Regions from separate parts of the Pseudomonas sp. P9_2 genome, predicted to be linked through region 2. Evidence: predicted binding sites of a transcription regulator. Region 2 holds the regulator's gene; each other region holds the start of a gene.
What was found. Region 2 encodes FliA, which starts transcription of late flagellar genes. Its sites were predicted from a motif close to CTAAAGTTTNNNNNNNNNNNGCCGNTAA; they were not measured.

Region 1: a site for FliA is predicted at 4,187-4,214, ahead of QMK52_RS06530 (methyl-accepting chemotaxis protein). Genes of this name have one in related genera too.
Region 3: a site for FliA is predicted at 3,346-3,373, ahead of QMK52_RS22160 (methyl-accepting chemotaxis protein). Genes of this name have one in related genera too.

The regions. Positions count from the first base shown of each region.
Region 1 covers NZ_CP125376.1:1,511,282-1,516,746, forward strand. Annotated here, with positions in the region: gene QMK52_RS06525 (amino acid adenylation domain-containing protein) at 1-2,112, shown strand, start outside; gene QMK52_RS06530 (methyl-accepting chemotaxis protein) at 2,192-4,072, opposite strand; rRNA gene rrf (5S ribosomal RNA) at 4,346-4,461, opposite strand; rRNA gene rrf (5S ribosomal RNA) at 4,571-4,686, opposite strand; rRNA gene QMK52_RS06545 (23S ribosomal RNA) at 4,844-5,465, opposite strand, start outside.
Region 2 covers NZ_CP125376.1:3,490,788-3,496,252, reverse strand. Annotated here, with positions in the region: gene QMK52_RS15705 (protein phosphatase CheZ) at 11-799, opposite strand; gene QMK52_RS15700 (chemotaxis response regulator CheY) at 818-1,192, opposite strand; gene fliA (RNA polymerase sigma factor FliA) at 1,360-2,100, opposite strand; gene fleN (flagellar synthesis regulator FleN) at 2,097-2,930, opposite strand; gene flhF (flagellar biosynthesis protein FlhF) at 3,036-4,352, opposite strand; gene flhA (flagellar biosynthesis protein FlhA) at 4,364-5,465, opposite strand, start outside.
Region 3 covers NZ_CP125376.1:4,988,390-4,993,854, forward strand. Annotated here, with positions in the region: gene QMK52_RS22150 (autotransporter outer membrane beta-barrel domain-containing protein) at 1-951, shown strand, start outside; gene QMK52_RS22155 (TonB-dependent siderophore receptor) at 1,155-3,308, shown strand; gene QMK52_RS22160 (methyl-accepting chemotaxis protein) at 3,488-4,981, shown strand; gene QMK52_RS22165 (zinc-dependent alcohol dehydrogenase family protein) at 5,059-5,465, opposite strand, start outside.

The DNA of each region.
Region 1 (5,465 bases), 2.0 Mb from region 2:
CACTTGCTGACCGGCGGCGATTTCTGCGAGCCCTATGTGATCGAACAACTGGCGGGGCAATGCCAGTTGCATAACCTTTATGGGCCCACCGAGACCACAGTGTTGGCAACACACCGGGTATTCCAACAAGGTGATAGCCATCGCAACATCGGCTACCCCATCGCCAACAGCCAGGTGTTAATCCTCGACGAAAACCTGCAACCGGTGGATGAACAGGTCACGGGCGATTTGTACATTGCCGGTCCAGGCGTCAGCCTCGGCTATTGGAATGCACCGCCGCAACCCGACAGTCCATTCGTTACGCTGAGGCTGCCGAATGGACAGGTTCTCAAGGCTTACCGCAGCGGCGATTTGGCGAAATGGACGCAAGATGGCATCGAGCTCGGCGGGCGTCGGGATGATCAAGTCAAGATCCGTGGCTTTAGAGTCGAGCCTCAGGAGATTGAGCAGTGCCTGCGCGACAGTCGATTGTTTCGCCAAGTGGCAGTGGTGATCGATCCGACGCACAGAGTCATAGGTTTTGCCGCCCAGCCCGAACCCGGCGCTACGCTGCAGAGCCTGAAGGAACATGCCCGGCAGTGGTTGCCTGTACATATGCAGCCGGTCGCCTGGAGCGAGTTGGCCTGTATGCCCGGTACGAGTAACGGCAAGGTCGATCGGAAGGCATTATTGGCCCTGCCAATATCCACGCTGGCCGGGGCGACTCGCAACCCTGTACAAACACCTCTGCAGGAACAGTTGGTGGACTTATGGGCAGAGTTGTTGGCCTTATCCGCAGGCGAAATTTCGATCGATGACAGTTTCTTCAACCTCGGCGGCCACTCCATCCTGTTGTCGAGCCTATTGTTGCGCCTGCGTGAGCAGTTTGGTCGTAGCTTCTGCCTGAGCCCCTTTTTCGAGACACCGACCATCCGCACGTTGGCCGCACTGATGGACGGCGGGGCGCTGCCTGATACCCCTACCCACCGGATGGAAAAAGATGCAGCAAGAATGCTGGGGATCGAGGTGCTGCCTGATACCCGCATGGGTGACCCACGCAAAGCGATCGTCACCGGGGCGAACAGTTTTGTCGGGGTACATATCGTCCAAGCGCTACTGGCCGGCGGGGCGCTGGAAGTAGCGTGTCTGGTGCGGGAACTGCCCGGGCATTCGGCGGCGGCGCGATTCACCCAGGCACTGCGGGAATACCGCCTGGAACATTTGGACCTGAGCCGAGTGCGGGTGTATGCCGCTGACATGCGCGAACCCCGCCTGGGCTTGGCCGGCAATGTGTATGACTATCTTGCCCGTCATTATGGTGTGCTGGTGCATAACGCCGCACAGGTCAATCATGTACTGGATTATGCGTCACTCGCCAGAGACAACGTCGAGCCGGTGTTTGAGTGCCTGCGCCTCTGCGAGACCCACTGTAAGAAGGTCCTTAACTTCATCTCGACGCTGTCGGCCTGCAGCAGCGTGGACGCCGATGGGCACGTCCTTGAATCGCCCGCCGGGCGCGCGCAGCCGCTGTATGTGAAAAATGGCTACAACCTCTCGAAATGGGTAGCTGAGCGATTGCTGGGAAGGGCCGTCGAACAAGGGGCCTGGGTCAATATTCATCGGCCGGGAAATATCAGTTTCAACAGTCAGAGCGGCGTCTGCCAACCGCAGAAGAACCGCCTGATGCTGATGCTCAAGGGGTCTCTGCAATTGGGGCTGGTCCCCCGGTTGGAGGTGAACTTCGATCTGATGCCGGTGGATTTCCTGGCTGGCTTCATAGCCTTCCACAGCGCCCAATTTGCCTTTGGGCGAAACGTGTTCAACCTGCACAACCCACAGCCCTTGAGCTGGGATAAGTACCTCGACGCATTCAGCCAGGCCGGGCACGCCTTCGACCGGGTAAGCGTTGAAGACTGGCAGCAGGCGCTGCGAACGGTTGGCCGTGATAACGCGTTGTTCGGTGTGCTGGGTTTCTACCTGGACGAACTGGACGAAGACATCGGCGATACGTCGATGATCCGTTACGACAATGCCCGATGGGGTCTGGAAAGAATGGGTATGGACTATCCGTCAAAGAGCCCGGCGCTGTTACGCAAAGGCTGTGATTACCTCAGGGCCATCAGCTTCCTCTGAACAGCTTCAGAAATTGCCGACAACACTACTGCGCCAATCAGCATTCGGAGCGAGAGGCCTCGCTCCAATGCAAACAGGATCAGATCTTGAAGCTATCAACCAATTGCTTCAATCGACTGGCCTGCTGGGACAGTGCATCGCAGTCTTTGAGCGTCTCGTTGAGGTTGGCCACACCCTGCTGGTTCAACAGGTTGATCTGGTTGATGTCGACGTTGAGGGTTTCAACAACAGCGGTCTGCTCTTCGGTGGCAGCTGCAACCGACTGGTTCATTCCATCAATCTCAACGATACGCTGCGTCACGCTGATCAGGCGCTCACCCGCCTGGTTGGCCACTTCAACGCTTTCTTCGCTGGAAGTCTGGCTGGCATTCATGGTGGTCACCGCTTCACGCGAGCCCACCTGCAACGAAGTGATCATCTTGTGGATCTCCTCTGCCGACTCTTGGGTACGGTGTGCCAGGTTGCGCACTTCATCTGCCACTACGGCGAACCCACGCCCGGCTTCGCCAGCACGGGCGGCTTCAATTGCCGCATTGAGGGCGAGCAAGTTGGTCTGCTGGGAAATGCCTTTGATCACATCCAGAATATGCCCGATGTTGTCGGTACTGGCGTTAAGGGTTTCGATCTGAGTGCAGGACAGACTGATCTTCTGCGACAGCTCTGACATCGCCAGGATGGTTTGCTCAACCACCTTGCGGCCATCGTCAGCCTGTTCGCTGGCACCGCTGGCATGCTGCGAAGCATCTGCTGCATTGCGGGCGATTTCCTGGGTGGCAGCGCCCAGTTCGTTGATGGCCGCAGCTACGCTGTTGGTACGCGCACTCTGTTCGTCGGAACCGATGATCGAAGCATTGGACGATGCCATTACGCGCTGGGACAAATCATGCACCTGACGCGTTGCCGAAGACACCTCGGAAATCGAGGCGTGGATGCGTTCGACGAATTGATTGAATGCACTGCCGACTTCGCCGAATTCGTCTTTGCTGGTCACTGCGAGTCGTCGGGTCAAATCGCCTTCGCCTTGGGCGATGTCTTGCATGGCGACGCCCATGGTGGTCAACGGACGCAGCAACACTTGAATCAACAGGCTCAAGAGCACGGCAATGGCCACAACGGCGATCAGCATTGCAATCAAAGCCGAGGTACGGAACTTGCCCAGCGGGGCGTAGGCTTTTTCTTTATCAATGGATAGACCGATGTACCAGTCGGCGCCGGGCAAACCGCTGATAGGCGTGAACGAAAGAATACGATCCTGGCCATTGAGAACAACGTCCTGGTTGAGCTTCTCGATGCGCACGTTGGTGCCAGGGTAGATGTCCTTGAGATTTTTCATCACCTGGTCCTGGTCAGGGCTCACGATGACCTGACCATCGCCACTGACCAGAAACGCATGGCCAATGCCGCCGAAGTCTACCGAGTTGATGATCTTCACCAGGGTTTGCAGGCTAAGGTCACCCCCAACAACACCCAACAGTTCGCCGTTCTTCTTCACCGGCATGGCAATTGTCACGATCTGACCGCCTACAGCCGCCATATAAGGCGGGGTAAGCATTGTTTTGTCTGCAGCTACTGCCTGCTTGTACCAAGGGCGCTGACGAGGGTCATAGTCGTCAGGCATCTTCGCGTCAGGGCGTTGTGTAAATACGCCATTGGTTTGGCCCACGTAGGTGAACTGGAAGTTGGAGGTAAACGCTGGCTGATCCACCAACCCGGGAAGATCGACGGCACTGCCTTGATGGGCAACGTTCTGCGCCAGATTCTCGAGGACCAGGATGCGACCACTGAGCCAGTTCTGCACACTGCTGGCGGTAAGCTCGCCGGATTGCTCGATAGACGAGGCCAGGTTTTGCCTGATCGTGCTGCGTTGCAGGTAGTCGTTGTAGAGGGTGAATAACGCGAAGGCTAAAACCACGACGCCTGACGCGGCCAACAGAATTTTATGACTGAACTTGAGATTCATTTCATCGACTTCTTTTTGCCAAAGGGGGGTGAGCGTGCCGAGTAGAACATTCCATGTAACGGGATAGGCGGACTCTGCGGTCGCTCTATTTCGGTGCACGCATGGCTCGTCAGGCTTTCGGCCAAACATCGGCAAAGCTTAGAAATTTGTGTGAAGCATCTTCTTTTTACGTAGGAAACCGACAGGCGGTAGCTGAAGGCGGGAGGGTGTGAAATAGAGCCTTAAACGACAAAACCCCTGTCTGCGTTAGCAGACAGGGGTTTCGGAATTCAATCTTGACGATGACCTACTCTCACATGGGGAAACCCCACACTACCATCGGCGATGCATCGTTTCACTGCTGAGTTCGGGATGGGATCAGGTGGTTCCAATGCTCTATGGTCGTCAAGAAATTCTGTGTACCAGACCGTTGCGTTGGCAACGTGCCGGTGAAATTCATGAGCTTCTACATAAACAAAACCCCTGTTTGCGTTAGCAAACAGGGGTTTCGGAATTTAATCTTGACGATGACCTACTCTCACATGGGGAAACCCCACACTACCATCGGCGATGCATCGTTTCACTGCTGAGTTCGGGATGGGATCAGGTGGTTCCAATGCTCTATGGTCGTCAAGAAATTCGGGTACTGAGTCGTGACCAGCTGGCCTCGCTTCAGCAAATTGGGTATGTGACAGCTTTCGGTGTTTTGTGAGCGTCGAACTTTCGGTTCATCTTCGTCTTCACACACCGCAATCTGATGCTCTTTCGAGAAACAAATTGCTTGGGTGTTATATGGTCAAGCCTCACGGGCAATTAGTATTGGTTAGCTCAACGCCTCACAGCGCTTACACACCCAACCTATCAACGTCGTAGTCTTCGACGGCCCTTCAGGGAACTCAAGGTTCCAGTGAGATCTCATCTTGAGGCTAGTTTCCCGCTTAGATGCTTTCAGCGGTTATCTATTCCGAACATAGCTACCCGGCAATGCCACTGGCGTGACAACCGGAACACCAGAGGTTCGTCCACTCCGGTCCTCTCGTACTAGGAGCAGCCCCTCTCAAATCTCAAACGTCCACGGCAGATAGGGACCGAACTGTCTCACGACGTTCTAAACCCAGCTCGCGTACCACTTTAAATGGCGAACAGCCATACCCTTGGGACCGGCTTCAGCCCCAGGATGTGATGAGCCGACATCGAGGTGCCAAACACCGCCGTCGATATGAACTCTTGGGCGGTATCAGCCTGTTATCCCCGGAGTACCTTTTATCCGTTGAGCGATGGCCCTTCCATACAGAACCACCGGATCACTAAGACCTACTTTCGTACCTGCTCGACGTGTCTGTCTCGCAGTCAAGCGCGCTTTTGCCTTTATACTCTACGACCGATTTCCGACCGGTCTGAGCGCACCTTCGTA
Region 2 (5,465 bases):
TGGGTGCTCCTTAGAAGCCTAAACTGGATAACAGGTCATCTACGTCATCCTGACCTGACACAACGTCTTCACGTTTATCGGCATGAATCTGCGGACCTTCACCCTTGGCGAGATGTTTTTGTGGATCTTTTTCCGAGAGGATCGCTTCGCGGTCGTGTTCGATGCCGGCAAAACGGTCGACCTGGCCGGCCATCAGCACCAATTTGAGCAAGTTGCTTTCCACTTCGGTGACCAATTGGGTCACGCGCTTGATCACCTGGCCGGTGAGGTCCTGATAATCCTGGGCCAGCAGGATGTCGTTGAGATTGCTGGCCACCGTGCGGTTCTCTTGCTCGCTGCGCGACAGGAAACCGTCGACCCGACGCGCCAACTCACGAAATTCCTCAGCGCCCACTTCACGGCGCATGAAGCGGCCCCAGTCAACGCTCAGGGCCTGGGCTTCGCTGGCCATGCCGTTGACCAGAGGCGTGGCGTTTTCCACCAGGTCCATGGTGCGGTTGGCAGCGGCCTCGGTCAGCCTGACCACATACGACAGGCGCTCAGTGGCGTCGGTGATCTGTGAAATTTCTTCGGCCTGGGGCATGCGCGGGTCAATCTGGAAATTGACGATCGCACTGTGCAGCTCGCGTGTGAGCTTGCCCACTTCCTGGTACAGGCCGCGGTCACGGGTCTGGTTAAGCTCATGGATCAACTGCACCGCATCGGCGAACTGGCCTTTTTCCAGGCTGTCGACCAACTGGTGAGCATGTTTTTTCAGGGTCGACTCAAAGTCGCCCTGTGACGTTTCGTTATGCTCCATAGCTCCCCCGTGGCGACATCAATGACCGATGCGTTCGAAGATTTTTTCAATCTTCTCTTTCAAGGCCAGCGCTGTGAATGGCTTGACCACGTAACCGTTGACCCCGGCTTGGGCGGCTTCGATGATCTGTTCACGCTTGGCTTCGGCGGTCACCATCAGCACAGGCAGGCTGCGCAGCTTTTCATCGGCGCGCACGTGGCGCAGCAGGTCGATACCGGTCATGCCCGGCATGTTCCAGTCAGTTACCAGAAAGTCGATGCTGCCGCTGTTGAGGATCGGAATCGCCGTAATGCCGTCATCCGCCTCGACCGTGTTGGTGAACCCAAGGTCACGCAACAGGTTTTTAATGATCCGCCGCATCGTTGAGAAGTCATCAACGATGAGGATTTTCATGTTCTTGTCCAATTCGACCTCCAAGCAGTCTTAAACGCGCCCAGCACCTGGACGCGCCATTTCAATCAACAGGCGTTACACAAAAAGGACTGCCCAGGGCACCACGGTACTCACCCGCAAAACCCTGCGGTTTCGCGGTAGCGTCTGCAGTGTCCCCACACTGCCTGTCAGCGCGCGCGCCACTCTCCCAATCGCCCCCGCAAGCGGGCGGCGCACTGGCTATGCAACTGGCTGACACGCGACTCGCTGACCCCCAGGACCTCACCGATTTCCTTGAGGTTCAGCTCTTCGTCGTAGTACAGCGCCAGCACCAGGCGCTCACGCTCGGGCAAGTTGGCAATCGCGTCCGCCAACGCTTTCTGGAAACGTTCGTCCTCCAGATCGCGCGACGGTTCAAGATGTGCACTCGCGCCGTCCTCGTGCAGCCCTTCGTGTTCGCCGTCCTGTAAAAGGTCGTCGAAACTGAACAGGCGGCTGCCCAAGGTATCGTTCAAAATCCCGTAGTAATCGTCGAGACTCAATTGGAGTTCGGCCGCAACTTCATGATCTTTAGCGTCACGACCGGTTTTTGCTTCAATTGCACGAATTGCATCACTGACCATGCGGGTATTGCGGTGTACCGAACGCGGCGCCCAATCGCCTTTACGCACCTCGTCGAGCATTGCGCCACGGATACGGATACCCGCATACGTCTCGAAACTGGCACCCTTGCTCGCGTCGTATTTGGTCGACACTTCAAGCAGGCCGATCATACCGGCCTGGATCAAGTCTTCGACCTGCACGCTCGCCGGCAGGCGCGCCAACAGGTGATAGGCAATGCGCTTGACCAGAGGCGCATAGCGCTCGATCAATTCGCCCTGGCTGTCACGTGCCGACTTTTTGTAAAGGTTGTAGCCGCTGGATGTCATAGCACCGGTCCCGCACTCGTCTGATGCACCAAACGCTCGACGAAAAACTCCAGATGCCCCCGCGGATTGGCGGGCAACGGCCAGGTATCGACCTTCTGGGCAATGGCCTTGAACGCCAGTGCGCACTTCGAACGAGGGAACGCTTCGTAGACCGCACGCTGCTTTTGCACGGCCTTGCGCACACACTCGTCATAGGGAACTGCGCCGACGTATTGTAAAGCCACATCGAGGAAGCGATCCGTGACCTTGGTCAACTTGGCGAACAGGTTGCGCCCTTCCTGCGGGCTCTGGGCCATGTTGGCCAGCACGCGAAAGCGGTTCATGCCGTAGTCACGGTTAAGCAGTTTGATCAGCGCGTAGGCGTCGGTGATGGAAGTAGGTTCGTCGCACACCACCAGCAGCACCTCCTGCGCGGCGCGCACAAAGCTGACCACCGATTCGCCGATCCCGGCGGCGGTGTCGATCACCAGCACGTCGAGGTTGTCGCCGATATCACTGAAGGCCTGGATCAGCCCGGCATGTTGCGCGGGGCTCAGGTGCACCATGCTCTGGGTGCCCGAGGCAGCCGGCACGATACGAATGCCACCGGGCCCCTGGAGCAGCACATCGCGCAGCTCACAGCGGCCCTCGATCACATCGGCAAGGGTATGTTTGGGTGTCAGCCCCAGCAGAACGTCCACGTTCGCCAAGCCCAAATCAGCATCCAGCAGCATGACGCGACGGCCAAGCTCTGCCAGGGCCAGGGACAAATTCACTGACACGTTAGTTTTGCCGACGCCACCTTTGCCGCCGGTCACCGCGATCACCTGTACGGGATGCATGCTGCCCATTTTATTTCTTTACCTTGTCTTGCTTAGACGCAGGCTACATGGCTTGGCCGCTTGAAACGCTTGCAGACCATCGATGTAGGTACATTTCACGGTGTTCATCCTGCCTCAACCGACCCGTTTTGCCGGGTGGTGGTAAAGGTCGGCGAACATATCGGCCATCGCTTCCTCGCTAGGCTCTTCTTGCATTTGCACACTGACGGCACGGCTGACCAACTGATGACGGCGCGGCAGATGCAGATCATCCGGGATCCGCGGCCCGTCGGTCAGGTAGGCGACCGGTAATTCATGACTGATGGCCAGGCTCAACACTTCGCCCAGGCTCGCGGTTTCGTCGAGCTTGGTGAGGATGCAGCCGGCCAGACCGCAGCGTTTGTAACTATGGTACGCGGCGGTAAGAACCTGTTTCTGGCTGGTGGTTGCAAGCACCAGGTAATTTTTCGACTTGATGCCACGCCCGGCCAGGCTTTCGAGCTGCATACGCAGGGCCGGGTCGCTGGCTTGCAGGCCGGCGGTATCGATCAGCACCACGCGCTTGCGCAGCAGCGGGTCGAGGGCATTGGCCAGGGACTGGCCCGGGTCGACGTGCGTCACCGGCACATTGAGGATGCGGCCCAGGGTCTTGAGCTGCTCCTGGGCGCCGATGCGGTAGCTGTCCATGCTCACCAGGGCGATATTCTGTGCGCCGTACTTGAGTACGTAGCGTGCGGCCAGCTTGGCCAGGGTGGTGGTCTTGCCCATGCCGGCGGGGCCGACCATGGCAATCACACCGCCCTCTTCCAGGGGTTCGATTTCCGGGGTGGCGATCATGCGCGCCAAGTGCGCCAGCAACATGCGCCAGGCCTGACGCGGCTCTTCGACTTCGGCGGTCAAGGCCAGCAGGTCGCGGGACAAAGGGCCGGACAAGCCGATGCGTTGCAGGCGGCGCCACAGGTTGGCTTGCTGGGGCTTGCTGCCTTGCAGTTGCGTCCAGGCCAACGAGCCCAGCTGCACTTCCAGCAGTTCACGCAGGCCATTGAGTTCAAAGCGCATCGAATCGAACACACGCTGGTCGACAGCAGCAGCCGGGGCGGGCGCGGCTGGACGCGGCGGTTCGACAAATGTCGGCTCTACCAGCGGCTCGGCGGCGGTCAACGGCAGGCCGGCGAACAATTGGCGATTGGTGCTGGCATCGCTGTCGCCACGCATACTCAGTTCAGCCTGGGCCGACACAATGCGCGAGGCGGTCTTGCGCAGCTCGTCTTCGAGTTCCATGTTCGGCACGCGCGGGGCCAGCGCCTGGGGGGTGTAATCCAGGGCAGCCGTCAGCTCGACACCGCCGGCAATCCGACGGTTACCGATAATCGCGGCATCGGCGCCCAGCTCATCACGGACCAGTTTCATGGCCTGACGCATATCGGCGGCGAAAAAACGCTTAACTTGCATAACCCACTACCTCAGCCATTGGGCCCAACTGTCGCGACGATAGTCACTTGCTTATTGTCAGGAATTTCCTGGTAAGCCAACACGTGCAAATTCGGTACAGCCAGGCGTCCAAACCGCGACAACATCGCCCGAACCGGGCCGGCCACCAGCAGGATCACCGGGTTGCCTTGCATTTCCTGGCGCTGTGCGGCGTCGATCAACGAACGCTGCAGCTTTTCAGCCATGCTCGGCTCCAGCAAAACGCCCTCTTCCTGGCCTTGCCCTGCCTTCTGAATACTATTGAGCAATATTTGTTCCAACCTGGGTTCCAGGGTGATCACAGGCAGCTCGGACTCAATGCCTACAATGCTTTGCACGATTGCACGGGACAATCCGACGCGCACCGCCGCCACCAGAGCGGCAGTATCTTGACTCTTGGCGGCATTGTTGGCGATGGCCTCGGCAATGCTGCGAATGTCACGTACCGGCACCTGCTCGGCCAACAGCGCTTGCAGCACCTTGAGCAACTGCGACAGTGTCAGGACACCCGGCACCAGCTCTTCGGCCAGTTTCGGTGAGGATTTGGCCAGCAAGCCCATCAATTGCTGGACTTCCTCGTGACCGATCAGCTCGTGGGAGTGCTTGTAGAGAATCTGGTTGAGGTGCGTGGCAACCACGGTGCTGGCATCCACCACGGTGTAACCCAGCGATTGCGCCTGGCTGCGCTGGCTGACTTCGATCCACACCGCTTCCAGGCCAAAAGCCGGATCTTTGGCGGTAATGCCGTTGAGCGTGCCGAACACCTGCCCGGGGTTGATCGCCAGCTCGCGGTCCGGGTAGATCTCGGCTTCGGCCAGGATCACGCCCATCAGGGTCAGGCGGTAGGCACTGGGGGCCAGGTCGAGGTTGTCGCGGATATGCACGGTGGGCATCAAAAAGCCCAGGTCCTGGGACAGCTTCTTGCGCACGCCCTTGATCCGCGCCAGCAATTGCCCACCCTGGTTGCGGTCCACCAGCGGGATCAGGCGGTAGCCGACTTCCAGGCCGATCATGTCGATCGGGGTCACATCGTCCCAGCCCAGCTCCTTGGTTTCTTGGGCGCGGGCCGGGGATGGCAGCAGATCCTGCTGGCGG
Region 3 (5,465 bases), 1.5 Mb from region 2:
TATCGCCCCGAAGTACCGCTGTACTCTGTGTTGTTTCCTGCCGCGCAGCAAATCGTGCAGGGCATGCTCGGCACCTATCACGAGCGCATGGGCGATCAGAGCCGGCAACAGCAAACCGGCGTCATGCCGGCAGGTTGGGGCCGGGTCTACGGCAGCAGCAGCCGCCAGAGTTTTGCCGGTGCGGTCAACCCTACGTTGGACGGTTCGCTGACAGGGTTCCAGGTCGGCACAGATGTGTTCGCCAGCCTGCTGGAAAACGGCCTGTTGCAGCGCCTTGGGTTCTTCGTCGGTCACAGTCGCCTCAGAGGCAATGTAAAAGGCTTCAACGGCGGCTGGGAGGACAAGGACGCCGGCAAAACCACCTTGCGCGGCGATAGCCTGGGGGTCTACTGGACACTGATCGGCGCCAACCAGGCTTATCTTGACCTGGTGTTGATGGGCACCCGCTTTGATGGCAACAACGAGTCAGCGCGTGGCGTCAAGATGAAAACCCGCGGGCATAACGTTACCGCCTCCGCCGAAGTGGGCTGGCCGTTCGCGCTGAGTGCTCGCTGGATTCTGGAGCCGCAGGCGCAGTTGATCGTCGGCAAAACCAAGCTCGATAGCCAGAACGACGGTATTTCCGAGGTTTCCTATGACGCCGATACCAACGTCACTACGCGCCTGGGTGTGCGCTTGCGCGGCGATTACACCGTCAATGGCCTGCCGCTGCAGCCTTATGTGCGTGCGAATGTCTGGCATTCCAGCGCCGGGGACAACAGTGTGATATTCAACGATGTGACGCGTATAGACACCGAACAGAAATCCACCACGATGGACGCCCGGCTTGGCGCCATCCTTCAGGTGGCCAAAGATATTAACCTGTACGGCGAGATCGGCTATGACCGCAACCTGGACAGCAATAACTTGAACGGCCACCGAGGGACGATTGGCGTAAGTATGAAGTTCTGATCTGAAAACCTTGCTCGCGAAGAACTCACAGACGCAGCGTTCATTCAGCAAACACGCGTAATCGTTGACGTTTTTCGCGAGCAAACTCGCTCCTGCAGGACCACGCAAGGCTTTTTCCCATGGGCTCAATCTGACACACTGATGCGAATAATTATCAACAGATTTTTTATTCGCCACGGATGGCCTTTGGGAGCTCTCTATCCATGTTCGTGCAACAACGCGGCAGCAACGTTTTTTCACCTGGCTCGATTGCAATTGCTATCTGCCTGACAACCTCCCACGCGGCACTGGCCGCCGACGCCGAAGCCCCGGCCACCATTGAGCTGGGCGCCACCCAGGTCTCGGGCCAGCAGCTTGGCGCAACCACCGAAGGCAGCGAGTCGTACACCACCGGCTCGATGAAAACCGCGACCAAACTGCCGCTGACCCTGCGTGAAACCCCACAAGCTGTCACCGTGATTACACGCCAGCGCATGGATGACCAGGCCATGACCAGCATCAACGACGTGGTCAACGCCACGCCCGGGTTGTTCCTGAACTACTCCAACGGCCCCGGCCGGCAGTCTTACACCGCACGCGGCTTCAATGTCGACAACCTCATGTATGACGGCATCCCCAGCGGTTACAACGGCGCGTCGGTGGGCGCCCAGCCGAACCTGGCGATGTTCGACCGCGTCGAGGTGGTGCGCGGCGCTACCGGCCTGGTGACCGGCGCGGGCAACCCCTCGGCGGCCATCAACCTGATCCGCAAGCGGCCCCTGGACGAACAGAAAGTCACCCTCACCGGCGCCGCCGGCAGCTGGGATGACTACCGTGGCGAGTTTGACGCCTCCAGCCCGCTCAACCCCAGTGGCACCTGGCGCGGTCGCGTCGTCACATCCTACCGCGACGCCAACAGCTTTATCGACAAGGCCGAGCAGGATCACGGCCTGTTCTACGCCGTCACCGAAGCCGATCTGAGCGAAGACACCACTCTCACCCTCGGCTACTCGAACCAGAAGGACAAGACCAACTACTTCTGGGGGGCCTCGATGGTCGGCCTGGATGGCCGTCACCTGGACCTGTCGCGCTCTTACAACCCCGGTACCGACTGGGAAAACAAAGACCAGGAAATCAATACCGTGTTCGCCGAGCTGCGCCAGCGCCTGGCCAATGACTGGAGCCTGCAGGTCAACGCCAATTATTCCGAACAGGACGCATTGTTCTCCGGCTCCTATCAATCGCGCTGGACCAACAAGACCCTCGCCCGCACGGTGTATCAGGCCAGCTATGATGAAAACCAGGCCGGCGTCGACGCCTTTGCCAGCGGCCCGTTCGAGGCGTTCGGGCGCACTCATGAACTGGTGGTGGGCGCCAGCAAGCGCATCTACGACATGACCACTCATAACTACAGCCCGTATGAGATGAACTGGCCGATCAACGCCGGCAAACCGAACTTCACCCGTACCAACAACGCCCGCGAAGTCACCACCCAGGACGGTTTCTACCTGACCTCGCGCCTGAGCCTGGCCGACCCGTTGAAGCTGATCCTTGGCGGGCGCCTGGATTGGTATGACTATGACAACCGTGATGGCGACGGCGACTACAAGGTTACCCGCAACCTCACCCGCTACGCCGGCTTGATCTACGAACTGAACGACCAGCACTCGGTGTATGTAAGCTACAGCGACATTTTCACGCCACAGAAAGAGAAGAGCACTGCCGGCACCCCGCTCAAGCCCATCGTCGGCAAGAACTATGAAATCGGCCTCAAGGGCGAATACCTGGGGGGCGCGTTGAATGCGAGCGTGGCGCTGTTCCGCGTCGACCAGGAAAACCGCGCCGTGAAGATCGTTGTACCGAACTGCCCACAGGCCTCTTGCAACCAGGCCTCGGGGGAAATCCGCAGCCAGGGCATCGACTTCGAACTGCAAGGTGCCTTGACCGAGAACTGGCAAGTCGGCGGTGGCTACACCTACGCACGAACCCACACGATCAAGGACGACGCCAACCCGCAGAAGGTCAACAAGCAGTTCGACACCGACACCCCGGAACACCTGTTCAAACTGACCACTCGCTATAACTTCCAGGGCCCGCTGGAAAAACTCCGGGTCGGCGGCAACATCTCCTGGCAGAGCCGCATGTACAACGACATCAAGCTGGCCGATGGCAGCACCTACCGGCTCAAGCAAGGCGGTTACGCAGTCACCGACCTGATGGCCGGCTACCGGGTCAACCAGCACCTGGACCTGCAACTCAACGCCAACAACATCTTCGATCGTCACTACTACCAGTCCATCGCCGACGATGTCGAATATGGCGGCGACTCCTATGGCAGCCCGCGCAACATGATGCTGACCGCCAAATACAGCTTCTGATTCCAGCCTGTACCGTGGGAGGGCCTGCGCCCTCCCACTCAAGTCCCCTTCCCTCCTGCCGATAACCGATTGCCGGATCTGATCCGGTAAAAATCGCTGTACCTGCTTTGCTCTCACCAGCGGCCATCGTGGCACGCCACCTGCTTGGATGCTGGCATAACTATATGGAGTAACCGTGAATGCCCCTTCGCACACGCTTTCAGGAGCACTATCGCAAAGCCGACCGCATCATGCTGGCATTGATCTGGCTGATGTTCCTGTTCTCCCTGGGGTTGGCGTTCTGGCATGAAACCTTGCTCCAGGCGCTGATCGTCGGTGGCGGCACCGGCGTGGTGCTGACGGCGCTCTACCGTGTCATTGGCAGCACCCGCTTGATGCGTTGCGCACTGGGCGCCGGGTTGATGGTGATGGCGGCGTTGCACATCAATCAGGCGCACGGGGTGATCGAATCTCACTTCGGCATTTTCGCGCTGTTGGCGGTGTTGACCTTCTACCGTGACTGGCTGCCGATCCTGGTGGCGGCGTTGACCATCGCCGTGCACCACCTGGTGTTCCATGCGCTGCAGCACCAGGGTTTGCCGGTGTTTGTGATGGAGCATCACGGCGGCTGGACGATGATCTTCGTCCACGCCTTCTATGTGGTGATGGAAACCGTGGCCCTGTTGTACCTGGCGGTCCACAGCCAGGCGGAAGCTGTCGAAAGCCAGGAAATGCTCGAGAAGATGCTCGCTGTAACCTCACAGTTCACCGAGCAAGGCGCGCACGATGAAGACAAGGTACGCGTGTCCCTGGCCAAGCGCTTCGACCACTTCCTGCAACAACTGACCCACCTGATCGACGGTGTCGCCCGCGACTCCCACGGCCTGGGGCAACTCGGCCAGGAACTGGCCTGCGCCAGTGGCACCCTGGAAAAAGGTGCGCGGCATCAATTGGTGCAGATCGGCGAAATGAACGGTTCGATGCAGCGCATGGAAGACGCCATGGGCCACATTACGGTGCAAGTCGAACAAGCCGTGGAACACGCCGGCCAAGCCAGTCAGCAAATTGTTCGCGGCCAGGAGAGCGTCGGCCGCGCCCAACATGAAATCAGCGAACTGGCCTCACGCATCAACGGCACTGAATCCACCGTGCAATCGTTGGCCGTGCAGGCCGAGCAGATCGGCTCGGTGCTGGAAGTGATCAGCAGCATCGCCAACCAGACCAACCTGCTGGCCCTCAACGCCGCCATCGAAGCCGCTCGCGCCGGCGAGCAAGGCCGCGGGTTTGCCGTGGTCGCCGACGAAGTGCGCAGCCTGGCGCAGCGCACCGCCCTCTCCACCCAGGAAATCAAAACCATCATCGAGGGCCTGCAACATGGCAGCCGCGATGCCGTCGAAGCCATGCACGCCAGCCGCGAAGGCGTGGAGCGTTGCGTGCAAGACAGCCAATTGGCGGTGCAGATGCTCCGGGCGGTCGGCGAGGACATTGCGCATATCGATCAACTTAACGGCCGCATCGTCGCGACCACCCGCGAGCAGACCTCGGCGAACCTGGAGATCGTCGAGCGCTTGCAGTCGGTGCAGAGCATCGCCCAAAGCACCGCCGACGATGTGGAAACCCTGGCCCGCAGCAGCGAACGCCTGCCGCCGATTGCAGTGCGCCTGGATGCGTTGGGGCGAAGGTTTCATCCTTGACCCGTCAACCCGAACATCGGCGTAAATTCCGCTCACGCATTGGCGACAGACGTGCTCATTGCAGTGATCAAGGTCGGTTAACCCACCTTGATCACTACCTTCCCAAACGCACCCTTCGCCAAATGCGCGTAAGCCTCACGTGCCTGCTCAAACGGATACACCTGGTCGATAACAGGACGAATATCGTGTTGGTTGAGGAATTCATTCATCCGGTCGAACGATGACCGAGGTGCTACAGCAATACCGCGAAGGGTTGTCTGCCGAAAGATCAGCGGCATCAAATCAAGCGCCGCCGTCTGACCGGTCAAAAAGCCGATCTGCGCAATCCGCCCGGATGCCTTGGTGGCTGCCACTGACTGATTGATACCGCTGCCGCCGGCCACGTCGAGCAACAGATCGACACCCTTGCCGTTGGTGAGTTTCAGCACTTCGCCAGCCCAGTCCGGAGTGGTTCGATAGTTGATGCCAGCCACCGCGCCCCGGC